DNA from 2 places in the Exiguobacterium sp. Leaf187 genome. Region 2 is predicted to be linked to the other one. Evidence: riboswitches for the same ligand, from Rfam matches in the RefSeq annotation. Region 2 holds a riboswitch; the other holds the start of a gene.

Region 1 (16,086 bases), 390 kb from region 2:
ACGTGGATCGTCTCGACAGATGAAAGCGAGTTACGAGCAAACCATGTCGTTCTCGCTCTCGGACAATCGGAACATCACGTCATGCCAGAATGGGCGAAATCGGCGCGTCACGTTTTCTTATCAAAGCACGATACACCACCGGTCGTCATCATCGGAGGTGGGATTAGTGCTCTGCATCATACGATTCAATGTGCCGAGCGCTATCCCGGGCAGGTGACCCTTCTTTCACGACGTCCGCTCGAAAAAAGTGCGTTCGATGCCGATCGGAAGTTCATGGGACCAAAAGGATTGACACCATTCAAGTCCTTGTCGGCTAGTGAAAAACGAGCGTTGATCGTACAGGAGCGTCGCCCCGGAACGGCAACACAGGACTTGATTCAACGTGTTCGTCATCTGATTCGAGAAGGAATCATCACTCATGAGATCGGTGAAGTCGAGCAGGAAATCGGAAGCGGAGTGAAGCTGACAGATGGTCGTATTCTCACCGCTGAATCGATTATTTGCGCAACGGGTATCCGTCCGATGGTCGTCGAAGGATCTTGGCTTGAAGCGGTACAGCAAGAGTTGAAGCTGCCATTATCTCCTTGCCGGACACCATTACTAGATGAAGAAACCTTTGAATGGGGAGAGAATCTATTTGCGACAGGTAGCCTCGCTGACTTAACGGTTGGTCCGTTCGCTCGCTCGATTTACGGAGGACAAGCCGCAGCGCGTGCGATCGCCTCGACGATTGAAGCGAAACAGACAGAAATGCTCGTCTAACACTATATCGCTATCCCCGTAGACATTACGAGAAGTCATGTTTACGGGGATTTTAATGAAAAAAAGACAATCTTATCAATTCAACGAATTAGTCTAGTAAGATTTAACGCTAGTCGCTTGCTATCATCATGAAAGTAAGTTGACTCATTTGGGTGTAATTGGATAAAATGTAAAATTAGATGGAATTCAAAAAGGTACCCCGGACGGAGTACCTTAAACGTATTTATAGGAAAGCGAGTGGGTTGACACTGCTTGCTGCAGACGAACCGCTGTAGGTGTAGTTTCCACGGTGGATCTCGAAGTGCAGGTGAGATCCGAATGAGTTACCAGTGCTACCGACAGCTCCGATGTTCGCGCCTTTCGGGATTGATTGACCGACAAAGACAGAACGTTTGCTAAGGTGAGCATACACTGTTGTGTACGAAATACCGTTCACTTTATGTTCGACCATGACATGGTTACCATAAGCTCCCTGATATGATGATTTGATGACTTTTCCGGCAGCGGCTGCTTTAACGGGTGCTCCAGTCGGTGCTCCGAAATCGATGCCGTTATGGAACGTGTAGCCGTACTTACCGCTAGCATTCCCGTAGCCTTGCGTGATTGGTCCGCTTGTTGGACGCATGAATCCAGTCGATGAAGAGAACGAAGCTTTTTTCGCTGATTTATTAGAAGTACTGTACTTCTTGACGTAACCAGAATAGACGTAGCGTTTTTCACCTTTATGCACGATTTTCGTCCAGTTCCCTGTCTGACCGAGGTACTTGAATGTTTGACCCGCATTGACGCCGTCGACGATGCGGTGTTTCAATGATGGACCAGTCCGGACGCGGAGTCCGTCTGCTTTAATTTTTACTTTATACGATGAGCCAGAAGAGGCTTCAACTTTACCTGTACCCGTAGCTGCAAAACCTGAAACAACGAGGGCGCTCATTGCTAACGTCGTGATTGTTCGTTTCATGAATGTTCCTCCTAAGTTGAATATCTAGTGTTGTCGTCGGAATGACATCTATAGAAGTGGATGCGTTTAGTGTGTATTGAAGTGAGTGATGCGGTCATTTGACTAACGAGAGTATAGCATTCAAACATCAGACCTTTGTGTTTCAATTCGATTGCTAAAATATATTCTAATAACATTTGTTGTAATATTGAGTATCCATTCAATTCGAAAATCCTTTAAAATCAAGATGAATTTATGTTACAACGAGATGAATTTGATTACAAAATAGAATCGTGGGAAATGATGAGAAAGTATGGGAATCTAATAAGAAGAGAGTAGGTAATGGAATGGATTTGACGTTTACAGTAAATCAAAAAAAGCTTAACATTCGCGCAGTGGCGCTGTTGATTCAAGATGGACATCTTTTGATTCATCGTCAAGGAGAAGATGATTTTTGGTCATTACCGGGAGGGCGTGTCCAGTTCGGTGAAAGTGGTGCCAAAGCGATCGAACGTGAGATATTTGAAGAACTCGGTCAGTCGATTGAGCCACCGGTTTTCCGTTTCCTCCATGAAAATTTCTTTGAGTACGCCGATCACCAGTTTCATGAGCTAGGGATGTTTTATGAAGTCGTTTGCCGAGAGCCACTGCCATTTTCGACGGAAGACTTTTACGGTCCAGAAAGCGAAGGGTTGACGTATCGCTTCGTTCCATTCGACAAACTGGATCAGTATACGTTGTATCCAGGCGAATTATCAAAAATGCTTCAAACAAATATGTTTCCGACACTATTGACGAATGACATCTGACTTTTCTGGAAAAACGTTTATAGATGTATTGCAAGGGAATGGATAATCATGTAGTTCATTCAACAGTGATAAGGGAGCTGATCGTTCATGAGAGAAGAGCAGTTCGAAGTGATGCATCAAGAAGCACAAGGGCAGACGCAGGAAAAACAACCCGGTGTCGAGTACGCCATGAAACCAGAACCAATCTACGATGATCCAGATTATGTCGGTTCAGGAAAACTGACAGGGAAGGTCGCGCTGATCACGGGCGGGGACAGTGGAATCGGTCGTGCCGTCGCTGTCGCTTATGCGAAAGAAGGGGCAAACGTCGCGATTGTGTACTTAAATGAGGGGAAAGACGCTGAAAAAACTGTGGCAACCATCGAATCATACGGCGTCAAAGCATTAAAGATCGCGAAAGATATTAGTCGACCGGAACACGCACAACCAATCATCGATACCGTCATCGCAGAGTTTGGACAATTGAACATTCTCGTTAATAATGCCGGGAAACAATTCCCGCAAGATGATTTCCTCGCGATTACACCAGATCAATTGAAGGAAACGTTCGAGACGAATGTCTTTTCGATGTTTTATTTGATTCAGGCTGCGCTTCCACATTTGCATAAAGAAGATACGATCATTAATACCTCATCGGTGACGGCTTATCGTGGAGCACCGACGTTGATCGATTACTCAGCGACGAAAGGGGCAATCACGACATTGACACGTTCACTTGCCTCGAGCTTGATTGAGAAGGGAATCCGTGTTAATGCCGTCGCACCAGGTCCGATTTGGACACCGCTCATTCCAGCGACATTCTCGAAGGAAAAAGTCGAGGCGCATGGGGAAGATACGTTAATGAAACGCCGGGGACAACCGTCCGAAAATGCAGCGGCCTATGTCTATCTCGCCTCTCGCGATTCGAGTTACGTCACGGGTCAGACGATTCATATCAACGGCGGCGATTACATCACGTCTTAAGGGGGAAATCAAGATGAAGAAGAATCCGAATGAAGTGCCTGAACGCGAACCGGATCATCAACCGGACGAGATACCGCAGACACCACCGAGTGAGGTACCAGATACGCCACAGGAAGACCCGGTCCGTCAGCCGGAACCGGATACGTTCCCAGAACCAACCGAGATTCCGGATACACCGCAGGAAGATCCGAATCCCTATTAACGAGTAAAGTGACCATCATCCAAAATTGGATGATGGTTTTTTCGTGATAAAGAAGACAAACTATCTTGACAGTCAAACTGTATGGTGAGTATGATACAGAAGAGAAGTGTATTATTGTTTTAATACATTAAACAGGAAAGGGAGGTCTACCGATGCAGTTCGACCAAAGAAGCCCGGTGTACCTGCAGGTCGTCCGTTGGTTCAAACAACGAATCGCGACTGAGGAATTGCAAAGCGGGCAAGAAATCCCGTCCCGCCGCGAAATCGCCGCACAGCTCGGAATCAATCCGAATACCGCACAAAAAGCATACAAAGAGATGGAGGAGCAGCAATTGATTACAACAGAACGGAATGTCCCGAGTAAGATTACACGTGATTCACAAGTCGTTCAAAAAGTACGTGCCGAGATGCTGGAAGAAGCCGTCTCTGAATTCATCGATGCCGTCAAGGCAATTCAAATCCCACTTGATGAGGTCGTCTCGAAGGTCGAGACGGTCTATCAGGAAACGGAACGGAGGAAGATCGATGCTTGAAGTCCATGGCTTACAAAAGAAATACGGAAAAAAACCAGTTCTTCAAGGAGTATCGTTCTCGGTTCCGATGGATCAACTGACGTGTCTGATCGGTTTGAACGGTGAAGGAAAATCGACGATCCTGAAGGCAATCGCAGGTCTCGTCCCAGTCAACGCGGGAACAGTTCTCGTCGATGGCGAGGTCAATCGAAACAAGATTGCCTTCGTTCCGGATATCCAGACGATGCCCGGCTACATGACGGTCGGTGATGCGCTGACGTATATGGCGGATTATTACTCCGACTGGAACCAGGCGACAGCGGATGAACTGATGCGGATCTTCCAGCTGTTATCGACAGATAAAATTACGGACTTATCAAAAGGAAACCAGGCGAAGGTCAGTTTGATTCTTGGTTTTGCGCTCGATCGTCCGTACTTACTACTCGACGAACCATTCGCTGGGATCGATCTGTTTACGAAAGAACAGATTGCAGGACTATTCTCGAGTCACTTCATGGAAGGACGCGGTATCCTGATGACGACACACGAAATTCAGGAAATCGAGCACTTGATCGACCGGGTCGTCTTCTTGCAGGACGGTCGAATCATCGATGAGCATGAGACGGAAGAGATGCGAGAACTGTATGGGAAATCGGTTCAGGACCGGATGCGGGAGGTCTATCAGCGATGAAACAATACATACAATTGACGAACGAAGAGATTAAGCGGAGTTTTAAGCTTTATATGATTGTCGTGCTTGCTATGGTAGCAATTGAGCTGGTGTCGGTCGTTGCGCAAGTCATGTATCACGCACGGAAAGTTGAGAATTTCATGGAATTTAACCGAGTTTCTGTCACAGAAGCACTTAAACAAATTGATACACTCGGATACTCTGAGGCGTCCTCTTTCTTTAGCTATATGACTCTGATCGGAATGGCGATTGTTGTCATCTATGCGATTCAAATTTGGTATCGAGATTGGTTAGGAGAAACAAAGTATATTTATCGTTTATTGATGCTTCCAGGAAATCGGGCAAGCATTTTCTTCTCAAAATTGACGACAGTCTTTTTAATCATCGTAAGTTTTATTGGCATTCAGTGGTGTGTATTGCAATCAGGTTTTTATCTGTTTGATTGGTTGATTCAGCCGGAATATCAAAATCAAAGTGACTTAAGTCCAGTCCGAAACGTGATGAACGATTTTTATACGATGAATCTGATCGACTTAGGGATCATTCTCGCCATTTCACTATTCATCGTCAGTTTTATTTTCTTACTTATTCTAATTGAAAGATCATTCCGTAAAGGAAAAGCCATTATCAGAATTGGAATTGAAATTTTTGTTCCTGTTGCTTTAACGATTGGTATATTAGCGTTTTTAGATGAAACTCATATTTTACTTGAAACAGAAGAGTTAATTCTAACTATTGGGATAAGCTTGCTGTACTTCATGTATGTCATTTGGAAAAGTCTTCGACTATTGCAACAAAAAGTCACGGTGTGAGGAGTATACTATGCGAACCTATAAATATATATTGTGTTTGGGAGTCATTTGTATTTTGACACTTGGAGTGTATGTTGTGTACTCCTCTTCAATGGAAGAACCTGAATTTGCGGTACAAACGATACAAGGAAATCCAGATGATCAAACTGTAAAGCAACTTCAATTTGAATTTAATGATCCCGAAGCATATAGAACGAAATACAAAGTTAACTTGATGGGGAAAGTAAAGAAGAAACAATCGAATTACTTATCTGGTTTAACAATGGACTACTCAGGAGTGAGTAAGGCACCACGTGAATTCCGACAATTTATGAATCAAGAGGAAATATCAAAATATGAGCAAGACAAAAAGGTATTTGGATTACATGTCAATGAAGATGGATCATGGGATCTACAATCATGGAAACGTGGAACCGAAAAGGTGCAGACTTATTCTTTACCGAAACCGGCAAAGACAAAAGGGATCTACTATCGACCGTTTCAACAAACGAAGCAAAAATTATATGTCCAACGTATTGGCGATGTTGTACAAAAACCAGGTACAAATCATATCTATGTGATTGATTTAAAGAAAAAAACAGTCCAATTAATGGACTTACCATTTCAATTAACAGAAGAGGATGAGGTACTTGCCATCTATCAGAATCGTGTCTTATACCGAAAGATGACTAATGATGCTAAGACAAGAGTTTATCTGAGAGACAATTCAACAACGACACGATTAAAGTTGTTTGAAGTTGAAGACATGTGGGATACACGTGTGATAGACGAAGGTACCGTCGTAGGGATGACAGAGAACATGACCGAAACAAAAATCAAATGGTCGACGTTTGACTTACGAACAAAGCAATTCACGCAGCATCGTTATGATTTACCTAAACGAGATGCCAATGAAGTGCAACGACACACATCGGCAATCCTTGAGAACGATTTAGTGTATTCCTTCATCGAAACAAAGAAAAATGGCACATCTATCCTTGTTTTAGATGCACAGACTGAAGAAGTTCGATATGAGGGAACAATTAAATATGACATGCCTAAGAGTGACCTTCAACTCAACGGGATGACAATTAACTGAACTACGAAAAAAGTAAAATATTTGAAACCTCCTGTTTTCTTCCAACGTATAAAGATTATACAAAGGGGGAACTCACATGCAATTCTTGATTTTTGTCGTATTCGCAGGTGCTATGTATTGGTTCTACTACAATTTCTTACTTGGGTACCGTAAGAAAAACATCACGATGACGTTCGACGATCGGTTTTATTCACTCGACGAACATGTCGCAGCAATCGAACAAAAGCTCGCGACGGGCGGGCATTCGGCACGTTATCTCGGTGACCGTCGCTTTGAAGTTGATGGTAAACCTTATCTGTTCCTCGAGCGGACAGTCTCAGTCGGCGGGGTTCCGACACAACAGACGATTCTCGAGCAACAAAAAAAATAACTCTCCCCGTGCGGGAGAGTTTTATTTCGTTAGACCGGAATCCGGTCTAGGGGATGCGGTTGCTGCGACGAGCGATACCAGCGGATGATCCAGTGATCGATGCCGATGTGATACGCAAAGCGTCCTGCAGCAAGTAATGCGATTGATGCTGCTAAGAATACTGGATTCAACGCAATCGTCCCAGCGAGTAAGTAATTGAGATTCATGATACTACCGACGACCAGTGCAGGAACCGTCAACAGACTAAGAATCAACAGGATCCCGACGACGAGTTCCGCGAACGGAATCAAGGCGTTGATCAGCCCGACGTTCGGTAAGGCGAGTTGCTCGATCCACGTCGCATACCAGGAACTGACGAGTGCGTCTTCGCCAGCTGACTTCGCGAGCGCTCCTTCGAGAAACGGCTGTGCATCGAAGCCATTGATGTACTTACCGATTCCAGCGATGAACCACTGGATTCCGAGCCAGAGTCGGATGATCGTCAACAGACCGAGACCGATGATGTGTAATGCTTTCACTTTCAGACACTCCTCTACTACAACATAGTCCCCATCATACTGAAAAATCATCAGTGAGATGGGGACTATCATCATACCGTCATCGAACCGTCATCGACCTGTTACAAAAAAGGGTAAGGTAACGGTTTCATGACCGTTGATCGAGGCGATGACTGATTGTAGTTAATAAAGCAGCAACGAGCGCGACTAGTCCACCGACGAGTGCCGTGTTCATCATCGGACCGTTCGCATAGACGATGCCACCGAGTGCCGAACCAAAAGCAATCCCGACGTTACTCGCAACCGGCATCAATGAAGCAGCGAGTCCTTTTGCTTCCGGATTGAACTTTTCAGCGAGGTCAATCAAATAGATTTGTGTCGAAGTCGTCAGTAAAATCGACATCAACGACATCAAGGCGATGTTGAACAGACCAAGCGGAAGGGATGCTGTCGTGAAGTATAATGCAGCAAGGACGATTGCTTGCACGACGAAGACGAACCGTAAGCGTCCCATCGGATTTTTGCTGGCGATTTTACCGGCAAGGATGTTACTGAAGATCGAGACGACGCCGTAAGCGAGCAGGATCGGACTGATCCACGTCTTCGCAATCCCGAGTTCCGTTTGCAGGATCGGTACAAGGTACGTGTAGACGACGTAGGTTGCCCCGAATCCGAACGATGGAATAAAGAAAGCGATCAGGATCCGTGGGTTGGCGAGCAGTCCAAGCTGCTCCTTGATTGAACCGGAACCCATCGATTGCTGGACCGGAACGATTTTCCACACGGCGAGAAACGCGATCAATCCCATGACCGTCGTTAGCCAGAACGTGGCTTCAAAGCCAGCATGTTGACCAATAAAGGTTCCGATTGGGACACCGAGAACGTTCGCAAGTGTAAAACCACCGAAAATGAACGAGACGGCGACACCGCGTTTTGCGACAGGTACACCGTCACTGGCGACGACCATCGCGAGTGAAATCAAGACGCCGGTCAGGATCGCTGTCAGAATGCGGGTTGCGAGCAACACTTCGTAACTTGGAGCAAAACTACTGGCAAGGTTCAGCAAGACCCAGGCGAGTAAGAGACGTAGGATCAGACGACGCCGTTCCAGGTGACCGGTCAGCGACATGACGATCGGTGTACCGATTGCAAAGGAGATGGCAAAGGCTGAAACGAGCGTACCTGCTGTTGCGATCGTGATATCAAGGGCTGAGGAGATTTCAGCGAGGATCCCGACGATGACGAATTCGCTTGTTCCGAGAACGAACGTCAGGAGCGACAACGTGGCGATCAAGAGCCAATCGCGTCGACTTAAACGAGTAGTAGGTGACATGGATGATTCCTCAATTCTAGCGCTTGCGCGCGAAACTATGAGTAACAGGATAGCATGAAACGATTTCGTCGGGTATCGCAAAGCGAGATTTCGGGAAAAGAACCATTATTCGAAATAGCGTGTGAATTTCCAGGCTTGCTGTTTTTTGCGTATACTACAGAAGAAGACTACTTATAAAGGAGTGGAAACGATGCAAGCAACAGTGACATGGAACAAACAGATGGGGTTTAGTGGACAGACGGAATCAGGGCATCATCTGGCGATGGACGCAGCACCCGAAAACGGTGGTGAAAACCAAGCGCCACGACCAACTGAACTGCTACTACATGCCGTTGCCGGCTGTACTGGAATTGATATCGTCTCGATTTTAGAGAAGATGCGCTTGACGATCACCCATTTCGAAATGGATATCGAAGGAGAACGGGCAGAGGACCATCCGCGGCGTTTTACGTCGATCTCGATTCATTACCGGCTTGAAGGTGATCTCCCGGAAGATAAGGTCCGTCGCGCCATCTCGTTATCAAAGGATAAATATTGTTCGGTCTCGCAATCCTTGAACGCTGAGATTTCCGTCTATTATTCGATCAATGGTGTGCGGAGCGAGGATCCTTTGTGAAGAAAGTTGTACTGATCGGTTGTCTGTTGCTTGCAGGGTGTGCACAGGAGACGACGGAACCAACGAAACCATCACAACCGGAAACGAAGCAACCGACAGAAGAAAAGAAACCGAAGCCTGAGCCGACGAAAGAAGAACGACAACAAGCAAAACTAAAGCAGCAACTTAAAGCGATGTCGACGTCAGAAAAGATCGATCAACTGCTCTACATCGGAGTCGCCGGCACAGAACTTTCAGCAGCTGACCGGAAATTGTTACAGACGCATGCGATTGGCGGGGTCTTACTGCTCGGCGGAAACATTACGTCGGAAGAGCAACTCTTGACGTTCACGCGTGCGATTCAAGAGACGAACCAAAAACCGTATGCGTTCGTCGGGATTGATGAAGAAGGCGGACGGGTCAGCCGGGTACCGGATCAACGATTACGGTTACCGACGAGTCAACGGATAGCGCAAGGAGCAGATGAAGTGAAAATGGAAGACGTCGGACGTACGCTCGGACATTTGTCACAATTTTATGGTTTCAACATGGACTTCGCGCCGGTCCTTGACGTCAACAGTAATCCGAACAATCCGATCATCGGCGACCGTGCGTTAAGTGCTGATCCGAATACTGTCGCGACGCTTGGTACGGCCCTGATGCACGGGATGCAGGAGACGGGAACGATTCCGGTCGTCAAACATTTTCCCGGTCACGGCAATACGAGTGTCGATTCCCATGTCGGGCTACCGAAAGTGACGGCATCAAAGGAAGAATTGAAGCGGACGGAACTGTTACCGTTTAAAGAAGCGATCCAAGAGGGCGCCGAGATGGTAATGGTCGCCCATATTCTCTATCCCGCGTACGACGATACGAATCCGTCCTCGCTCTCAAAGCCGATCTTGACTGACCTCTTGCGTCAGCAACTCGGATTCAACGGTGTCATCATCACGGATGATCTCGTCATGGGAGCGATCACGAAACAATATGGTCTCGCAGAAGCGGCACGTCAGTCGCTCGTCAATGGAGCTGATATGGCGATGTTTTCAGAGGCAGGTGCTTACGCAAAAGTTCATGCTGAAGTGATGCAAGCCGTCAAAGACCAAACGCTGACGCCGGAGATGCTCGATGCTAAAGTAATGCGCATCCTGAAGCTAAAGCAGACGTATGCCGACAGCCAAGAGCAACAGCGACCGACGAAATCGGAGCTGATTCAGCAAGTGGAAGCGCTCAACTAGGACTAGCGAAGCAAAGCGACTCATGCTAGACTAATGGGGCAAGCCAATTAAACACGAAAAGACACTAGGGGAGTCTCCCAGCAGACTGAGACGGAAGTATCCGGACCCTTTGAACCTGATCTAGTTCGTACTAGCGGAGGGAAGTGGCTCGAAACCCTAGATATCCTTAGCGCTTCAGCGCATTTTCGGACCACTCCCTTCAACATCGGGAGTGGTCCTTTTTCGTATGGAAAGGAAGAACATGATGCGTTTACATCTGATTTCGACGGGATCCATTCATCCGCTTGACGAAATAAAGACCTTTCAATCACTTCAACCCTATACGGATCAGCTGCATCTACGTGAACCGAACTTATCGGCGGCAGAATTACTTGATCTGATTGAAGCACTCCTTGGGCATGGTTATTCGCCTGAACAGTTAACGGTTCATGACCGGGTCGACGTCGCCCATGTCGCCGGCATCGGTGTGCAGCTGACGCGCCGTTCCTTGCGTGTCCGCGATGTGCGACGTCATTTTCCGAATCTCGTCATCGGGAAATCGGTCCATTCACTAGCAGAGGCACTGGCAGCAGAAGCGGAAGGAGCCGACCGACTGCTGTACGGTCATATTTATCCGACAGCGTCGAAGCCGGACGTGCCACCACGAGGGATCGACGCATTAAAGCAAGTCGTCACCTTCACGACGAAACCAGTCATTGCGATCGGTGGGATTACACCAGAATGCATGCCTGAAATCGCAGCGACCGGTGCAACCGGAATCGCCGTCTTATCGGGTATTCTCGGCCAATCGGATCCACTCGCCGCCGTCAAGCGTTATCAGGGGGTTCGCGTATGACGAATCACATCATCATCGGCGGTGGAGTCATCGGTTTGACGCTTGCTTACGGTCTCGCCTGTCAGAATGAATCCGTCGTCGTCTTAGAACGTGGAACATGCGGACAAGGGACAAGCCGAGCGGCTGCCGGGATGCTTGCGACCGACATCGAGCTGAGAGCGGAATTGCATGCACTTGCCGCACGTAGTCGTCGTCTGTATCCGCTGCTTGCACGTCGTCTCAAGCGAGAAACAGGTATCGATTGTGGGTACCGGGAACAACCGTTTTTGTTGAAACGTAAAGGACGCGAGCATCTGTTTCCAGCGGTCGGTCAAATCGATCCACGACGACTGACGACTGCATTGATGTATGCCTTACACGCACGTGGCATATCGATTGAAGAACAGGTGGAGGTCACACGCATCGAAGAGAACGATGACTTCATTAGGATCGAATCGAATGCGGGAACGTGGACCGGACGAACGGTGACGGTCGCTGCCGGACGGGGTTCGCAAGCCTTGCTCGATACAGCTGACATTTCGATCGCGACATATGGGGTCAAAGGGGAATGTCTCGCAGTCCGTCTCGCGGGTCAGCCGTTACGCTCGATTCTGTTTGATGAAGCCGCCTACCTCGTTCCGAAAGCAGACGGTCGGATTTTGATCGGTGCGACCGAACTGCCGCACGACGAGACGGTCGGTGTCAGTGTCGCTGGACTCACGTCATTGCTTCAAGCAGCAGAACGACTGTATCCACCGATTCGTGACGCAGTCATCGAAGAAGTCTGGTCCGGTGTACGACCGCAAACAGCGTCCGGCTTGCCATATATCGGAGTCGCCGATTCATCCCGTCGGATCTTCATGGCGACAGGGCATCATCGGCATGGCATATTACTCGCACCGGCGACAGCGGAAGTCTTGGTAAATACATTACGGTTGATCCAAAAGGAGGAAGTCCGATGAACATTACGATTAACGGCAATGACCACACGATCGAACAGATTAAAACAATTGAGGACATGCTAACGCAACTCGGCTTAGGGGAAAAGCTCGTCATCGTCGAACAGAATCGACAAATCATCGATCGCGCGGTGTATGGTCAGACGGTCGTTCGGGACAATGACACATTTGAAATTGTTCATTTCGTAGGAGGAGGATAAACATGTTGAAAATTGGAGAAAAGACATTTGAATCACGATTATTACTCGGAACAGGGAAATATACGGATGCTACGGTGCAGCAGAAAGCGATCGATGCGTCCGCTTCACAAATCTTGACGTTCGCCGTCCGTCGGCTCGACATCTTTGACAAACAACAAGCGAATTTTTTGGAGTCGCTTGATTTAGCGAAGTACGATTTACTGCCGAACACGGCCGGTGCGAAGACGGCGGAGGAAGCTGTTCGGCTTGCGAAGCTTGCGCGGGCATCCGGTATGTGCGACATGGTTAAGGTCGAAGTGATCGGTTGCGATAAGACGTTACTACCGGACCCGATCGAGACGTTGCGGGCTTCTGAAGAATTACTTAAAGAAGGCTTCATCGTTTTACCGTATACGTCGGACGACGTCGTCCTTGCACGACGACTCGAAGAACTCGGTTGTCACGCCATCATGCCGGCGGCGTCACCGATCGGCTCCGGACAAGGTATTCTCAATCCGCTCCATTTGCAATTCATCATCGAGCAGACGACGGTCCCGGTCATCGTCGACGCCGGGATCGGCTCGCCGACCGACGTCGCCTATGCGATGGAGCTCGGTGCGGACGGTGTCTTATTGAACTCCGCTGTCGCCCATGCGAAAGATCCGGTCAAGATGGCGCACGCCATGCGACTAGCTGTCGAAGCAGGTCGCTTCGGATACGAAGCGGGACGTATCGAGAAGAAACAGTATGCGGTCGCGAGTAGTCCAACGAGTGGATTGATTCGATGAACCGTTACTCACGGCAAACTCGATTTCAACCGATCGGGGAAGCGGGACAAGCACGCTTGGCATCAGCGAAGGTGCTGATCATCGGCATGGGAGCGCTCGGAACGGCGTCGGCAGAGCAACTCGTCCGCGCCGGTGTCGGTGTCGTCCGAATCGTCGACCGCGACTATGTCGAGTGGAGTAATCTACAACGACAACAGCTTTATACCGAGGAAGATGCGCGTCACATCGTACCAAAAGCGATTGCCGCAAAAGCACGGCTTGAAGCGATTAATTCGACGGTGACGATCGAAGCGCATGTATTAGACGTCGACCGGGCAGCGCTGACGTGGCTTCTCGATGATATCGATCTGATCATCGACGCGACGGACAATTTCGATATTCGCCTGCTGATGAACGACATGGCGTCGATGCGTTCGATTCCGTGGATTTATGGTGGATGCGTCGGCAGTTATGGGATCACGTTTACCGTCCGTCCCGGAGAGACGCCGTGTCTGCATTGTCTGCTCGATCAATTACCGCGAGATCAGGAGACGTGTGATACAGCGGGAATCATCGGACCAGCTGTACAGATGGTCGCTTCCTTGCAGGTGACAGAAGCATTGAAGTGGTTGAGCGGAAAGACGGACGCCATGCGTACGCGCTTGCTAGCGTTTGATGTCTGGTCGAATACGTTCCAACAAATTAACGTCCAGTCACTGAAGCAAACGGAGTGCCCGTCGTGCGGCATCGATCCGTCCTACCCTTACTTATCGGATCAAACGGTGCGTTTCACGGCACTCTGCGGTCGGGATGCCATTCAAATCCGAGGAGACGGACAGCGGGATCTGGAACAGTTGAAACAACGTCTCCAGCCGGTCGCTGCGATTTCCGCCCATAATCCATATTTGCTGGCGTTTACGACGGACGAACATCGGATGGTCGCTTTCCGAGATGGACGTGTTCTGATTCATGGCGAGGCGGATCTCGTTAAAGCGAAACGGCTCTATCATGCCTATTTCGGCTAACGTTCACAAAACATTAAAACTAATTTTAAATATATATGTTTTAAATGTTTGAAAAACAGGTAAATAAGACTTCAGACGTAAATCGGTCTACAGGTTTTGAACGTGAAGAGGAGTGATTCAGATGAAACAAGAATTCGATCCAATCAAGGATCAAGCACAGACGGAAGACGCCCAAGCAGTTGTTCAGCAAGCCAACTGGAATCCGGATCGGTACCGGACAAACTTGAACCCATTCTATCTGTCACCTTGTAGTGTCGAACGTAGAGAAGACGTGCATCAGGATGCATCGAAAATTCTCGAAGTCGAGACGTCGTCGCCCCTCCAACAACTTTTTGAACACAATCAAGCAACGCATAAATCAGAACAATCGGGCAAAAAATTTAAAACAGGCATCGTCGTCGGCGTCGGTGCGATCATCGGCGGATCGGTTTCTGTGATTCGTTCCGTTCAACGCTTCAGAAAACAACGGACGAAATAACACATTCGTCACGAGAGTGAAAAAAGCAGGAGGCATTCGCCTTCTGCTTTTTTGTATATCCCCTCAATCTACAAGTAAAATGAGGGTGATATGTGTTCATTTTTTTATGAAATCAAAAATCATGAACCGGTTACGTTATCGAATACAGCAGATTTACCGTTTAAATAGACGTCGATGATTTCATGCTTAGAATCTAATGTTAATTTAAAGACATGTTGTTTCATTTTCTTACTAGTATCGTTAGATTCGTCCAATTTTATTTTCACTGTATCTTCTTTTGATTCGAGATCAGTAGTAATTGTTTTCTTTGTGTTATAGACAATATAGGCGATATCATCTTTCGTGTTAATCAATTGCAAAGTAGAGTCAGGATTAATTTTCATTTGTACATCGTTAGGTATTGTCTGTAACTCACTCAAACTGAGTTTAGACTCGTTGATGCTACAGGCAGATAATAAAGTACATAACAGAGCTAACAGTATAAGTTTTTTCACGTTTTACCTCCTCATATTTCAATGGATGATCCATAACGATTAAAGTTTACGAGAGTCCTGACATGATTCAATTATTACTTGAGGTATAACGACACTAGCTTAACACAAAATACATTTATTGGATATTGGAAGTGACCGGAAGTAAGGTTTTTCAAAACATCAAAATTTCGTCAGATTTGTTTGAGCATCGTATAAATCACCTAAGAAATTCAGGTGAAAGATAACGCATAGTGCTTCTCTTCAATAACAAAGAGTATACTTTTTATTTCTTCAAATTCATTGTTGAGTCGCTAAGAAATATGATGACTCCTTCTTTTTGTGTTCCAAACGGATGTTCGTCGCAGAACGACCGCTTGCATGCTACACTTAAGCTACTATATTCAAAAAGTGAGTGTGATGAAGATGAAATGGATACATACTGCCGATTGGCATCTCGGCAAAATCGTTCACGGCGAGTCGATGCTCGAGAACCAGCGGGCGGTCTTAGCCGATTTTTTGACACTCGTCGACCGTGAACAACCGGATGCGATCGTCATTGCAGGTGACTTGTACGACCGCGCTGTACCAC
Region 2 (15,085 bases):
TAGCAACGGACAAACGCTCGTCCTGAACGGATCGGATACATATTATGAATCGTGGGCGATCGATATCGGTCTCGCGCCACACCGAGCCGACGCGACGATCGTTGCCGTACCGGGTGACGAACTGGCCGTCTTCTCCGGAATCGGTGAACAAGTTGAAGACTAAGACACGCATGGAGTGGTGCGACTGGATCATGCCGCTCGTTGCGTCACGGTACCCGAATCACTGTGCTGTTTTACTTGCCGGCAGCCATACGCGAGGGCAAGCGACCGCACAATCAGATGTCGATGTGATCATTTTTGAAGCAAGTCGAGGTCAGGCGTACCGGGAGTCGTTCATCCATGACGGTGTCCCGGTCGAAGCATTCGTCCATTCCTTTGAGACGATTCAGTCGTTTTTCGAGAGTGATCGGGAACGTGGTCGCCCGTCCCTGCAACGAATGATTGCTGACAGTTGGACGATCGAGGATCATCCAAACCTTGCATCTATCCGTCAAGAAGCCGTTCAACAATTGGCGGACGGACCTGTTGTGTGGACGACTTCGGAACAAGAGCGCGCACGGTATTTTTTAAGTGATGTGCTCGACGATTTCGAGAGTGTAACGAACCGCGCGGAAGGTTTAGCGATTGCGTCACGTTTATATGAACAGAGCATCGAGTTCGTTCTTCGTGCCAATCGTCGCTTCATCGGACAAGGAAAGTGGGCGATTCGTGCTCTTGCGGAGTTTGACGAAGACTATGCTAGTCGACATACGCTGGCATTCGAGTTGTATTATCAATCGGATGACCGACGAGGGGTCGTCGCGTTAGTCGATGATTATCTCGCACTATTCGGCGGGCGTTATTTTGACGGCTTTACGCTCGGTAAACGATAACAAGCAAAAGGAGGTACGCTTTCGGATCAATCGACCGAAAACGTGCCTCCTTATCGTTCACTTCCGTTTAACGCCAATGGGACGGACGGAGTAAGCGACGCGGTAACTGCGTCGCCGCATTACCGATTGCCGCATTGATTTGTGCTTGTGTCAAAAAGAGCGCGTCCGTCAGATCGGCGTCTTTGACGTTACAGTCTCGCAAATCAGCCCCAAGAAAGTTGACTCCGCGCAGGTCACTGTGCGACAAGTTCGTCGCGAGCAACCACTGGTTCTGAACACTGGCACCTGAGAAATTACGTCCTTGTAGCTGTTTTCCGACCCAGTCGCGTGGTGTCTGGTCGCGTCTTCCGCTATACTGAGCTTGAACACGCGATGCAATCATTTCAAGGAGTGGTCGGACGGTTTGACGAACCGGTATCAAGTCAAGTCGTTCAAATTGATCGGCTGGTAATGCCGCGTACCGAGTCAGTGCAGCAAGCGTCTCATCGAGTTGATTGTGGATGTCACGCGTGACATCACGTTTCCCGTCGGTTATGTACCACATCATTTCAAACAAATGAACCATCTTCGGGAAGGTAGCATAGATCGCTTGGCGTCGCTTAGGTGCATCATCGCCTTCGAATGTCCGCTGTGATAGATGCTGTCCAGCACCGAGACAATCATAGACGGTACAGCCTTTGTAGCCGCTGTCGCGTAACCGGTCATGGATGCGACAGCTGTAGTCCGCGTCAAGATTATGACACGGTGTTGCTTCCGGTTTGTCATGACCAAAATCACTGGATTTCGAAAAAGCGAGTGCGGTACAACATAAACCAAAACACTTCGTACAATCAATCTGGAACGTAGGTTCCATCGGATTCACCTCCACTACTACTATAACAAGAAAGGAGTTTGAACATGCTGCAATTTCAACTCAAGGAAAATGAGGACGGACAGGACTGGCTTAGGCAACAAGTGCGTCAATACAATGTCGAGCGTTCACCGCTTCATGCGACGAAACGCTCCGAGGGAACACAAGCCGTCACATTACTTGCGACGCGTGATGATCAACCGATCGGCGGCATCTCAGGGGAAATGTACTGGGGCTGGTTACATATTGAATGGTTCTTCGTTGCCGAAGAGGAACGGGGAAGTGGGCTCGGTACTCAGTTATTCCGTCAACTGGAGGAATGGGCACGAGCAGCGGGTGTTCAGCGAATCCGCGTCGAGACATTCTCGTTTCAAGCGCTCCCGTTTTATGAGCGACAAGGATTCGTCGAAGTCGGACGAATCGATGACTATCCACCAGGGATGAGCTATCATCTGCTCGTCAAACAGGTCGACTGATGAAACGGCGTCTTTTCCTCATCTTATTGTTCGGTCTCGTGCTCGGAACGCTGACGGGGATGCAGCCACGTCAAGAGACCGCTTCTTTTACGGCGAAGCAAGTCGCCCAGTTATATACACAGATGACGAACACGCCGATTGAAGCGCGCGACGTCTACTTCGTCGAACGACTGTCTGACCATTACGCCGTCGCGTATCTTGAAGCGAAACACGACCGCTTGTTTTTGCTCCTGCAACAAACCGATGAGGCACAACGAATCGACCGAATCATTCGTTCGAAACAGACGAGGGAGTCGGATTGGTTTGAAGGTCGTTTGTTGACGACGGACGAAGGTCGATACCTTGTCGCCTACGGCATGAACGGTTCGAAACAAATGAAATCGATCCGGTTCGAGCCGTATAAGACGACGGCTGATGGCGAAGCGCCGCTTCGTCCGATGCAACGCTCATTGTCGGTAGCAGATCAGGAACGTTTCCATACAGTCCAACCGTTACCGGATGCCTTCCCGCATTCGCTCTATTTCGAGATGATCGCGACGAGCGTAGACGGAAAAGAGACGATCCAACGATTGACGTTACCAAGCGATAACGCATCCGCGTTTTCAACCCGGAATGACTTTTAGTATACTGAAGACGAAAAAAGGGGGGGAAGAACATGTGGATCGTCATGAACCAGTTACACGTCGTCAAAGGTGCAGCAGATCAGGTCGCAGCGCGTTTTAAGACGACGAAAGGAATTGAACGAATGGAAGGGTTCCACCGGATGCAAGTCCTCGTCGATATCAGTCAGGCAGAAGAAGACATCGTCACGATCATGACGACATGGTCGAATCAAGCAGCATTTCATGCATGGCAAGAGAGTCAAGCGTACAAAGGCGTGCATCATAAGCGGGATAGCGGAACATCCGAAGTCAAACCGCTCGTGACGTCGAATACCGTCACGGAATATGCGATCGTCGCTGATCACAGTGCCGTCGTGGAATAAACAACAACACCCCTTGGGAGGATGCCTCTCAAGGGGTGTTGTCTAGTACATTAAAATAGATTGTTTTTCCGTAATCTGGGTATATTCTAACAAACTAGATGAAACGAGGTGACACCGCATGGTCTATCGTAAACCTGTCGTCTCTAGCCTGTCCGTCCTCGGTGGTATGATCCTGCTCTTTGGTTTCTTAACGAGCGGTGGCTTCATTTATCTCTACTTCTTCGTCTTGCTGTTTGCTTGCGTGTCCTTTTTACGTGAACCGTTGACGCGTAAAGAGTGGTTACGCGAGGGGATTGCTTTCATCTTCTGGTGTTCCTTGATTTATTTGCTCCAACATCTCATCTTTATGGTGTGAGTCATTTTTCGTATAGCTCAAATAAGGAGAGAATGATGTCACGACCTGTCGCCGAAAGATGAACCGACACGTCACGTTTCGGATCCTTCAAGTAAATATCGGTCTTTTTGACACGCTTATCGAGATAAACTTCGTATTGTTGTCCTTTCACTCCTTTTCGGAACGTCAAGTATTTCCACTTCGCCCGTTTTCCTCGTACGTCAGCCTGTTCACTTGACTTGATTGCTTTTTGCAATTTCCCGGACTCATCACTTGTCATCATGATCGTATCCTCGACTTTAAGACGATCTTTAGAAGAATCGCTTTGATCATAAAGATAATGCTTGAACTGCTTCTGATGGAAGAGTGTTATGTCATTGATAGTGGATAGAACATCTTCTTCCGATAAGTCCTGTCGAGCAAGCTCAGACGGACGTTCCATCGTGTGCTGAATCGACAATTCGTAGCGGAATTGGTGTCCGTTTTTTTCTGTTGCGATAAGCGTGCCGTAATGTTCCGGTGTGCCGTCACCAGGAATGAAGCGGACTTTTCCGGGCTGTTTCATCGCATGGATCGACGTCTCCATCTGCTGTCCACTGATCAATTGCGGTATGCGTACAAAGGAGTTATACGATATATCGTCATTCTCATTATATTTCTCATTGTACGTCAGATAAAGCTTCGTATCTTCAGTAAAGGGAGTAAGGGCTTCTGCATAGACGACGAATGTCTTTCGTTCGTCTTTTTTCGTTACATCAGTCGCTTTCATCACCAGGTAACCTGATCCAGGTAGCGCTAATTTTCGAACAGAACCGTTTATGATGTTATCATCACGTGAGAACCAGTCCTCTTTTTTAATGGTGTCTGGCTGTACTTCTAACTCGGTCGGATGTTCAACCAGCTTCGTTTTCGCAAAGACATCTTGTTTGGTTGATAAGAGGTGATACTCGCTGTCAGCCATATTCTGACAATACAGATATGTTTGTTCTCCGGACTGGACATAACGAGCCATTTGTCCTAAGTAATCTTCAAATGGTGCCGTCATCACGACGGAGAACGTGTCACCGTAAGAATAATTTTTTGGAGCTTTTACGGGTTTTGATCGACACTCCTCCATGATGACACTCATTTCCTTTTCCGATAACCTCTTCGGAGGTTCTTTGCCTTTAAACCGCGCTCCATCATACAATTTCGATAAGTAATCCCATTTGAAATTCGGAGCGTCACTTTGACAACCGCTTAACGCGAGCGTTGCTGCAAGTGTGAGTCCGATCCAGTAACGTTTGTTCATTTGTTAAGCACCTCACTGAGTGCTTCACTTGTCGTACCCGACAGCTTAGCACCGTTCTTTGTTCCCTTTTTGACGACATAGATTTCAAGCTTTTTGGCGCGTTTGCGTTCAAATAGCTCGAACGTTTGGCTTTTTCCTTGGCGCATCAATGTTAATTTTTTCTGATTTAGTTTCGTGCCCTGTGGCTCCATGACATCGGTCTCTTTTAATTCCTGAGCGATTTTTTTCGCTAATTTATCCGGTATTGCCGAGACAAACTTATAATCGCTCTCGACGAGCTGTTTCGGTGATTGATGGATAAAACCGACATAGCTGGTTGGCGATGTATCAAAGAATACGTATTTGTAATTCGCGGGTTTTTCGTAAGTCGGATTGAGACGCATATAAATCGATGTTTCCTGAATGATTTTGCCTTCTTCTTTCTTCCGAACAGTCGCAAAAGGAACCGTCTGTCCCACTGAAAGTGTATCAGGAAGTTGTTTTCGTTCGATTTGATACGATTGCCCCATCACATGATCTTGAATGACGGATGGAATTCCGATACGATCACCACTGGTCATTAGTTCGATTGATGTATGTTGCAAACCACTATTCGGAATGACACGAAAAGCTAAATTCAATTCGGAACCGGATAGGGATTCGGTCGTCTCAAAGAGTGTTTGTTCGTCGTCCTTACTTTTGTCTTTCATGAAAAGAACGAATTGACCTTCCGGTGGTAAGGACAGCTGGTAGGACGGGAAGAGGTAATGTCCCATCTCTTTCGATTGCTTACTTTCTTCATTTTCCTGTTTTTGCTGATCCATTACTTTTTTTGGTACAGGTTTAAAGCGGACAATCGTCGATTTAGCTTTAACCGGTTGTTTTGACCAATCGACGAATGGATAATCACTTCGCTTGATCTGATGGACCGCATAATCCGCATGGCGAATCGGCTGACACGCCAGATAGTCTTTTTTTTCGTCTGACAGGAAACGGACGTGTTGGAACTCACGCCCTTGGATACTCGGAGGCAGGAAGTATAAGTCAAATCCTTCGTGTTGCACATATCGATCAGGTAAGTGCTTCATGTCTGGTTTTTGCTGGCAAACCTTCAACAAAGCAGCGGTTTGTTTTTTCGGGAGATCCGGTATCTCTTGCCCATCAAAGGTAGTCGAAATACCGCCCCAGTAATTAACATCGTATGTAAGGTCTAAGTATTGTTCTTTACCACATCCGGCAAGTAAGACTACGCCTGCGAGAATACCCGTATGTATATAGCGTCTCATGAAAAACCTCCTTTATCCTAGTGACTATATTTTACCATAATTTCTATAATAGACAGAATTTTCTATAATGCTTTAATATTAAGATGTTTGATATCTCTTGACTCGGGAATAATAGATGCATGCACAGTCAATCTATTTTTATGGGGGTTTTATGATGGGTACATTCATTCAAGCAGTTGATGGCACGAAAATTTATGTCGAGGATGTCGGATCGGGTCAACCGGTCGTCTTTTTACACGGCTGGCCGGCAAACAACAATATGTTCGAGTATCAAAAGAATCTGCTCGTCGAAGAAGGGTACCGTTACGTCGGGATCGATTATCGCGGTTATGGCAAATCAGATGCGCCGGCAACGGGATACGATTATAAGACGATGGCGTCTGACGTCAATGAAGTCATCGAACAGCTGAAATTAACGAATGTCACGTTGCTTGGCTTCTCGATGGGAGGAGGAATCGCCTTGTCCTATCTCTTGCAATACGGAGATTCAAAAGTTAGTAAACTTGTCCTCGCAGGAGCTGCGGCACCTGTCTTTACACAGCGAGATGGCTATCCATACGGGATGACGAAAGAAGAAGTCGATGCGTTGATTGCCGACACGAAACAAGATCGTCCGTCGATGCTCAAAGGATTCGGGGAAATCTTCTTTGCGAAGGAACATCCAGAACCACTTCAACAATGGTTCCATGGTCTTAGCATCGCCGCTTCGTCCCACGGTACGATTCAGTCAGCAATCGCATTACGTGATGAAGACTTACGTGGAAAACTCGAGAACATCAAAGTCGATACGTTGATCATCCACGGTAAAAAAGACCAAGTTTGTCCGTTCGAGTTCGCGGAAGAAATGCAAAAGGGAATCCCACATGCACGACTTGAAGTCTTCGAAGAGAGTGGGCACGGTATGTTGCTTGATGAACAAGAGAAGTTCAACGAAACGTTACTCTCGTACGTTAAAGGAAATCAAACCGTCTAATCCAACAAGCCATGGACACCCGTCCATGGCTTGTTTTTGCGAACAGAAAAAAGCGTGCGCCGGCGCACGCTTTTAAGGGCGATACTTCCGCATGAACCGTTGATCGATCCAGCGCTTCAAGTACCAACCGAACGGGTGAGTCGAATACTGATTGCCATACATTGAAACTGCATGACGTGGTCCCATCGATAAAATCGTCAAATAGTTCGTTTGCGGACGATAGGTTTTCAGTGCCTCTTCCTGGACGTACCGTAAGAGATTTGCTAGTAAGATCGGTGCTTGTCGGACAGCTGTGACGCCATTCTTTGGAATATCGGGATAAGCGACGAGGGTCGCTGCGTCACCCGCAGCAAACAGACTTGGATGATTGAGCGCTTGCAACTGCTCATTGACGAGTAGGAACCCGGCTTCCGTGAAGAGCTTACTGTCTGCAAACAATACCGGTGCTTTCGCACCCGTTAAGCGGATGATGGCATCTGACTCGATTGGTGGATGATGTGAAAAGCGGAGAGGAGACGCCTCGTTCAGTGGCCGTTCTCGAATCCAATGAACATCGAGTTCTTGTAAGCGTCTCGCAATCGCTTCCGCTGCGGGGTGTCCTGAAAGTAACTCTGGATCCGTGATCAGTGTAATCGGCACATCCGCCACTTTCAAGGACGCCGCCATCTCGACGGCCGCTGCGCCGCTTCCGATCACGACCGGACGCTTTGCTTGTTGCAAACGCTTTAATGTATCCGGTAACCGGTAGTTCGGTTTGATCGATAATCGTGTCGTGTCTTCCGACCAATCGAACGAGCCGATATTCGTCGAGACGACGTCATAAGTATAGTGTCTGCCGGATGCACCGAAGACGACCTTTTCATCGGGGTCGATTTTGATGACGGTCTCTTCGATGAACTGTTTATCATTGGCGCGACACAGTGCGGCGACGTCGATACGGATCTCATCGATATCGTACGTTCCGTCAGCAAGTCCGGAGTACATGCCCGAGTAATATTGGTACGTCGAGGCATTTAAAATCAGCCACTCGACGTCTTCTGTTGGTCCATTGGTAATGCAATGCAGGTGAGCGTGTCCTGCACCAATCAAGAGGATTCGTTTCATGTCGTTCTCCTTCAATTTGTCTTGCTAGAGTGTACCCGGATACGGGTGGCGGTAATCATAACCAAAAGACAAGACTGATAAACAGGAGGATGACCCCGAGGTAGATAATATCCTGGCGCTGAACGACTGGCACTTCATAATATGTCCGTTCCGCTGAAAAATGACGGGCTTCGAAAGCGATTGCCATCCGTTCTGCCCGCTGGATTGATCGCGAGAAGAGCGGTAAGCCGATTGATAGGAACGCATCACCAGGAAAGCGACTGTGCACGTTCCGAATCATTCGGACTCGCCGTAAGACGCGGACTTCTTCGACCAGTTGTGGCAGAAAGCGGATCCCGGCAAGGAATCCATACGCGAAGCGAGGGGACACCTTTGCCTGGTGAATCAAGCTCATCACGAACCGGGTCGCATCGGTCGTCGTGACGAAAGCGAAACTTAAGCAGACGAACGTCGCCATCCGTAAGGCAAGTAACCAGCCATGTACGACACTTTCCGACGTGACATGAAACCAACCGAACGACCAGAGCGTGTTCGTACCTTTGCCAAACGCCGCCATCATCCAGAACGTCAATAAGAATAATAGACTGTAAGGTGCGAGCCGTTTCAAGAAATCGACAGGACCCCATCCGGAGAGGAGTAGCAGCGCGATAGCAAAACTCAGAAACACCAACGTCTTGACCCAGTCGTTCGTTGCAATCAAGGCAAACATGATGAAAACCAATCCGCTACCTTTGATGACAGGATTGAGTTTAGCGAACGGTGACGCGTTCGTCTGCATTGCGCTTCACCTCCTGGAATTGGTACGAAAGTGGACGTTGTAGCTGACAGCGTTCGAGTAACGGAACGTCAGCGAATAACTCGCTCGGACGCCCGTCAAAAGCAATCCGCCCTTGCTCCATGACGAGGACACGATCCGCGTATCGGGCGACGAGTTCCATGTCGTGCGTTGCCATGACGAGTGTCGTTCCGTTCTGTTGTTCCGTCAACAACTGTTTCATGAGCCGCCGCGTCGTCAATCCATCCTGTCCGAACGTTGGTTCATCGAGCAACAACAAATCCTTTGCCTGCCCGAGCATCGTCGCGACGCTGAGTCGTCGTTGTTGCCCCGTACTAAGCGCAAGCGGTGACTGCTGTTTGACGGATGCGAGTTCCAGTTGTTCGAGTAATGTTGTGCGCTCGTCACTCGTCGCTGCTCGGTGACTCCAGTCGATTTCCGCTTCGACCGTTAGCTTGAGAAACTGCAGATCCTGTTGTTGAAAGACATAGCCGACGTGCTCATAAAAGCGTCGCCGGGAGTAACGCTGAGCCGGACGTTCCTGGAACCGATATGTTCCACGATGGGGAAGCAACCGACCGAGTGTTGCAAGCAACGTACTTTTCCCGGAGCCGTTTGCCCCGAGCAGCATCACCCATTCTCCCGTCTGCAGGGAAAATGTCGCATCGGTCAGCGGATAAGGTGCTTTCGTCGATAATGCAGCGACGTGTAACAAGGCAGTGCCTGCTGTAGCGACTGAGGGAAGCACGTGAAGTCGCGCCGCTTGTGGTCCATCTATAGGTAACGTCTCTAACGTATACGGATACAAAGAGGGAACAGCGATTCCTTTCGCTTGAAGCTCCGTATACGCCTGCGGGAACAAATCCTGCGGATGTGCCGTTGCAGTCACCGATCCGTCCTCAAGTAAGACGATTTTGTCGATGTAAGGTAAACAGACATCGAGTTGGTGTTCGATCAAGACGATCGTTAAATCATGTTCTTTCTGAATCCGAAAGATCAACGCCATCAGCTCGTGTTGCCCGATCGGGTCAATCTGAGCCGTTGGTTCATCGAGTAATAAGATCGTCGGCTCGAGCGCCAGGACCGCGGCGAGCGCGAGGCGCTGTTTCATCCCCCCGGATAGACTCGCGATTGGTGTCGAGAAGGGGAGAGGGAGACCAACAAGTGTGAGTAAGCGTTCAATTCGTTCCTCCATCTCTTCGCGTGGAATCGACCGGTTTTCTAAACTAAAAGCGATTTCGCGTCCAATCGTTTCCATGCAGAACTGTTCTTCTGGGTTTTGGAATAGCACTCCGACCGAACCGGACCGGGTAACGGTACCAGTCTGTTCGACTTCAATCGTCTCCGGTGTCAGTCCGGCTAGGGCATGAAGCAGTGTCGTCTTGCCACTCCCACTGCGTCCAAGCAAAAGGGTCGTTCCTTGTTCGATCGTCAGCGATACATGATCGAGCACCGATTTCATCTGACCCGGATAGCGGATGCTGAGATCGTCGACAGTAATCATGCGACTTCCCGTTTCGCACGTCCTGCCGCAAACCCGTTCAAGACACCGGTCGCAACAAGGCGACGGACAAGAATCGCTGCAAGCAAGCCGCCGAGTAATGCACCACTAATCAATTGTAAACCTGTTGTCGCAAGCAACGTCGTCGTCGTGTAGTAACCGAATCCGTTCGCGATCAGACTATAGACGATGCTACCAATCGCGGCTCCAACACCCGATAACATCAATGTCCAGGTGTCATAACGGCGATAACGCGTCATCGCAAAGACGAGTTCCGCGCCAAGTCCTTGACAGACCCCGATGAGAAGAGCCGATAAACCAAAGTGACTACCCGTGAACAGCTCGACGGCTGCCGCGACGATTTCCGCGATGAGGGCGGCACCTGGTCTTTGAATGATTGCTGCGACGAGCGGGCTCGCGATGATCCAGATCCCAAACATCCAGTTGGCACCGACAGGTCCGAAGATCGCAGACATCGGTAACCAGAGTGTTGACCAACCAAGATAGATGACCCCGCAAGCGACGGCGAGCATCATCATGACCATGATTTCTTTCATTTTCCAGTTTTGCATTAGGTACGTCCTCCTTAGAATGGGGGAGACGCCAAAAAAGACCGCCCTCCGTAAAAAAGAGAGCGGTCCTCAGAAAAACTGCGCGCAGCAGGAGTCATTGGATGTGATCGCTCCACTTTCCTACGCTAGTATGAACTAGATCAGGTTCGAAGGGTCCGAAGTGAATCGTCTCAGCCAAATGGGCTCCCCTAGTGGATATGGTAATAGATGATACGCTGTTCACTTTAGGCAATCTTCTGTCTATTGTCAAGACACAAAAAAACGATACGCCACGAAGGGCGTATCGATAAACGACTTATTTGTTATCTTCATTCTCTTCTTTTGCTTCTTCTGAAGACTCTTCCGTAGCTTCCGCTTCGTTGTCTTCACCAGCTTCCGCTTGCGCTTCAGCTTCTGCTTCTTCGATTTCCTCAAGATCCTGCTCGAGTGTAGATTCGACGACAGCTGCGACTTGAATGTCGCCTTCTGTGACGATACGGAAATCTTTTTGTTCCGGAAGATCAGCTACAGAAATCGAATCGCCGATTTCGAGGTTCGTGACGTCGACTTCGACGTTCTCTGGTAATTTATCTGGTGTTGCTGCGACTGTTACTTTAAAGAGTGTCTGTGACAGGAATCCGCCGACTTTAGCGCCAGCTGCTTCACCGACGAGTACGACGTCTGCTTCGACTTCTGTCTCTTCATCCATTTTAACGGCGATGAATTCAACGTGATCGACAGTTGGTGTGAAGACATCCATATCACGACGGTTGATCAAGACGTTAATATTTTTACCGTCGAGTTTCAGTGAAATCAAGACGTTCTCACCGTTTTCTCGAACGATTTTAAGCAATTCTTTTTCTTCAAATGCGATTGGTGTACTTTCCACTTTGTAACCATACACGACACCAAGAGCTTTTCCTTCATGACGTAATTGTTTACGGAGTGAGCGTGGACGTACCTCGCGTTTTTCGGCTGTTAATTTAACTGACATGTTCATTTCCCCCTTGAATTTGGTATAGCCCTCAAAAGGTAATGAATGTAGGAGCAGGACAAGTCCTGAACAATATGAAACATGCTAAGACAATCGGTTTCAGACTCGCTTTGAATCTGACGCTTTCGTGACTTTGCATTTCTCTCCCAGGTCATTACGCTGATATTGAGAAACATGTGTGAGTAAGTCACCGGTTTGATGCGGTGCTAGTGAGTTTATACCCCTATGTTTTAAATCCTTAAACCTTTATTTTTTATTTTTTAAAGTCGAAAGACCTCCAAACCGCTTGAAATCAAGGGTTAAGAGGTCTTTCATTTTGTTCATTTTTTATGGTGATGCGTTGGTTTTCACGGACTAATACACGGATGAGACGTTCGATGTGCCGCATCGTCGTCTGTCCCATCGTTGAGATTTGGAGCCATTGATTGCGGACGAGATAGTCGCTTTCATATTGAACATGATAGCCCTGGATCCGGAGAGCGTCTCCTAAAGCCGTTGCCGACGGATGGACGATCGTCAGAATTCCCGGCGCTTGTGCTTCTTGAGTCGCAAGCAGGTTGAAACCAGTCGCCCGAACGGCCTGTTCGAGATAAGTCATCTTGATGGCGGCTTGATCGAGATCAAGGGCATCGAGCGCTGCCTGACAAGCCAGCAACAGATTTGAGGAACCGGAAAAAGCAACCCCTTCCGCATAGAGTCCGAGATCCAGATAACGTGGAATCCGGGAGGAAGGCAATACGCTGGACGTATGCCCGATGAACGCAAGACCCGGTAACCCCCCAATAGCCTTGCCGGAGACGGTCGTGACGAATCTGCAGCCAGCGTATGAGAAACGTCCGGTCCCGACGGCGCTGATCGCATCGACGATGAGTGCGGTTCGTTGATCTAATAGCGCTTTTACCGCATCGAGATCGTAGAGAACGCCCGTAGACGTCTCACAATGCGTCAACCAAATCCAGTCGTACTCCGTTTGATGCAGTTGGCTTGCGAGTTGTTCTAAGTCGATCGGGTGACCGGACGGAAGCAGGTGGATATCAAATGACTTTCCTGCTCGTGCCGCGTGATCGATTAAGCGTTGACCGAACTCGCCACCGTTTAGGATCAATCCATGTCCACTGAGTTGTTGTGCGACGATATCGTTCGCGAGCGTACCACTACCAACAGCCATCGAGACATGTGGCAAATCCAGCAACTGACACATTCGGTCCCGTAAATCTTGATCGAGCTGACGCATCGAGGCCGTCCGATGCGGACGCGGTGCTTGTTGCGCCGCTTGGCGGACTGTTGGTGCAACCTCGACTGGACCGGCTAGAAAATGCAGAGGACGTAAAACGTCCGCGATGACGGATCGTTCATATGTTGCGCGCGACAACAACATCGGTACGAACTGGGCATCGCCACTACCGAGCGTTGCTGCGATTGGTGTGAAGCCGAACCGCGCATATAGTTTAGCTTCCCGTGTCGTACCACTGATATAGACATGATCAATCGTTTCCCGCTCCAAGTAGACCATCAAAAAACGCATCAATTGCATGAACGTACGACTATTGCGGTATTCGGGACGAACGCTGAGTAAGCGGATTTCCGCTGGGTCCGTCAGTGTCTCATCTAGCGTCACGCCCTTTTCTTCAAGCGAAAAAGGACGATGCTTCCGAATAGCAATCATCGCGACGAGTCGATTGTCTTCCTTGCCAATCAGATAGGTGTTTTGATCATGAAACCGGTCAATCCGTTTCCTTTCGATATTCGGTTGATGTTGCGGAATCTCTTCCGTGAAGGTGAGGTAGTTCAGTTCATGGATTGCTTCCGCGTCCGAAGCGGTGGCAATGGAAAAATCGATCATGAGACGTCCTCCTTATGTAATGACTGGCTTGTGAAGTGCATCATGAGCCCACAGGACAAGTAGACTTACGGCAACGGTACACAAGATATTGATGGGTCCCGCGTCAAAGTAGACAGGTAGTAACGGGAGTAAAACGACCGGAATAAGCCCCGCTTTGACGCTATCTTTCGTTACGAGATATGACAAACCGAGTATGCCTAGTCCGGCAAGGTATGCCCACGGCGTGATGGCGAAGACGATTCCGGAAAACACAGCGTACCCTTTGCCGCCGCGTCGCGGATGAAACAACGGAAACAAGTGACCAATAAGCACGGCGAGAGCGACTGGATAAAATGCGTCTGTGATCTGTAGTGCAAGGACCGTCTTCGCGGCATCAAACAGATAAACGAATAAAAAGGCCGGGAGCCCACCGGCGCGATGGGCATTGCGAGCACCGATGTTTCCGGAGCCGACCTGTGCCAAATCGGTACGGCTGATGTACTTCCAGAGCGTACCGCCAAGAATGCTACCGATAAGGTAACCAAGCAGGAGATCAAGGATCACCGATGTTCCTCCTTTGTCGTTACGAGATGAACGAGTTCCTTGACGGTCAAGGCATCACTGTCTGGAGCCGTCAGGACGGCATCGACCATCTGGGCTTTTCGATCTTGTAATTCCGTCATCTTTTCTTCGATTGTCCCGCGTGTCAGCAGTTTGATGACCGTCACGTCAGATTGTTGTCCAAGCCGGTGGGCGCGATCCGCTGCCTGTTGTTCGACAGCCGGATTCCACCAGCTGTCAAACAGGATGACGGTATCAGCAGACGCGAGATTCAGTCCCGTTCCACCGGCTTTAAGGGAAATCAAGAAGAGATCGACTTCACCGTCATTGAACCGGTCGCATAACGCTACCCGGTCTTCAAGCGGTGTCTCACCCGTCAACAGGAAGTGGGGGAGGTGACGTTGCGCGAGATCCGAGCGAATACGCTCGAGCATTTGTGTATACTGCGAGAAAATCAAGATCCGCTTTCCGGCTGCCCGTTTTTCGGCAATCAATGAGAGCAGACGCGTTCGTTTTGTTGCTTCTCCTCTGTATCCCTCGACGAATAATCCCGGATCGTTGCAAATTTGCCGCAACCGCGTTAACCCAGCCAGTAATTTCAGACGATCTTCGCGTTTCGTCTCGTCTAAGTGTTGCAGCGTCTCGAGTTGCAGTTTGGCGAGATACGACGCATATAAGCGTTTTTGGTTTGGACCGAGCTCGACATAATGATGCTCGATCTGTTTCTTCGG

Evidence for each region. A riboswitch is a leader RNA that binds a small molecule or an ion and turns the genes downstream of it on or off. The one in region 2 is predicted to bind thiamine pyrophosphate.
Region 1: another riboswitch for thiamine pyrophosphate. It lies ahead of ASF99_RS04925 (thiamine phosphate synthase); the one in region 2 lies ahead of ASF99_RS07185 (ECF transporter S component).

What each region holds. Positions count from the first base shown of each region.
Region 1 covers NZ_LMPR01000009.1:188,767-204,852, forward strand. Annotated here, with positions in the region: gene ASF99_RS04855 (FAD/NAD(P)-binding protein) at 1-762, shown strand, start outside; gene ASF99_RS04860 (peptidoglycan DD-metalloendopeptidase family protein) at 986-1,723, opposite strand; gene ASF99_RS04865 (NUDIX hydrolase) at 2,050-2,511, shown strand; gene ASF99_RS04870 (SDR family oxidoreductase) at 2,599-3,474, shown strand; gene ASF99_RS04875 (hypothetical protein) at 3,488-3,676, shown strand; gene ASF99_RS04880 (GntR family transcriptional regulator) at 3,829-4,209, shown strand; gene ASF99_RS04885 (ATP-binding cassette domain-containing protein) at 4,202-4,879, shown strand; gene ASF99_RS04890 (hypothetical protein) at 4,876-5,691, shown strand; gene ASF99_RS04895 (hypothetical protein) at 5,702-6,769, shown strand; gene ASF99_RS04900 (hypothetical protein) at 6,846-7,139, shown strand; gene ASF99_RS04905 (DoxX family membrane protein) at 7,169-7,657, opposite strand; gene ASF99_RS04910 (MFS transporter) at 7,785-8,969, opposite strand; gene ASF99_RS04915 (OsmC family protein) at 9,160-9,585, shown strand; gene nagZ (beta-N-acetylhexosaminidase) at 9,582-10,802, shown strand; TPP riboswitch at 10,859-10,961, shown strand; gene ASF99_RS04925 (thiamine phosphate synthase) at 11,044-11,637, shown strand; gene ASF99_RS04930 (FAD-dependent oxidoreductase) at 11,634-12,578, shown strand; gene thiS (sulfur carrier protein ThiS) at 12,575-12,775, shown strand; gene ASF99_RS04940 (thiazole synthase) at 12,778-13,542, shown strand; gene ASF99_RS04945 (ThiF family adenylyltransferase) at 13,539-14,546, shown strand; gene ASF99_RS04950 (hypothetical protein) at 14,668-15,024, shown strand; gene ASF99_RS04955 (hypothetical protein) at 15,144-15,518, opposite strand; gene ASF99_RS04960 (exonuclease SbcCD subunit D) at 15,921-16,086, shown strand, end outside.
Region 2 covers NZ_LMPR01000009.1:579,150-594,234, reverse strand. Annotated here, with positions in the region: gene ASF99_RS07250 (hypothetical protein) at 1-163, shown strand, start outside; gene ASF99_RS07245 (nucleotidyltransferase domain-containing protein) at 45-872, shown strand; gene ASF99_RS07240 (pentapeptide repeat-containing protein) at 940-1,725, opposite strand; gene ASF99_RS07235 (GNAT family N-acetyltransferase) at 1,770-2,198, shown strand; gene ASF99_RS07230 (hypothetical protein) at 2,198-2,821, shown strand; gene ASF99_RS07225 (antibiotic biosynthesis monooxygenase) at 2,854-3,183, shown strand; gene ASF99_RS07220 (hypothetical protein) at 3,302-3,538, shown strand; gene ASF99_RS07215 (hypothetical protein) at 3,540-4,808, opposite strand; gene ASF99_RS07210 (hypothetical protein) at 4,805-6,073, opposite strand; gene ASF99_RS07205 (alpha/beta fold hydrolase) at 6,228-7,046, shown strand; gene ASF99_RS07200 (NAD(P)/FAD-dependent oxidoreductase) at 7,119-8,150, opposite strand; gene ASF99_RS07195 (energy-coupling factor transporter transmembrane component T family protein) at 8,206-8,928, opposite strand; gene ASF99_RS07190 (ABC transporter ATP-binding protein) at 8,900-10,429, opposite strand; gene ASF99_RS07185 (ECF transporter S component) at 10,426-10,998, opposite strand; TPP riboswitch at 11,099-11,198, opposite strand; gene ASF99_RS07180 (50S ribosomal protein L25/general stress protein Ctc) at 11,294-11,971, opposite strand; gene ASF99_RS07175 (GNAT family N-acetyltransferase) at 12,264-13,814, opposite strand; gene ASF99_RS07170 (glycerol-3-phosphate acyltransferase) at 13,827-14,357, opposite strand; gene ASF99_RS07165 (DEAD/DEAH box helicase) at 14,354-15,085, opposite strand, start outside.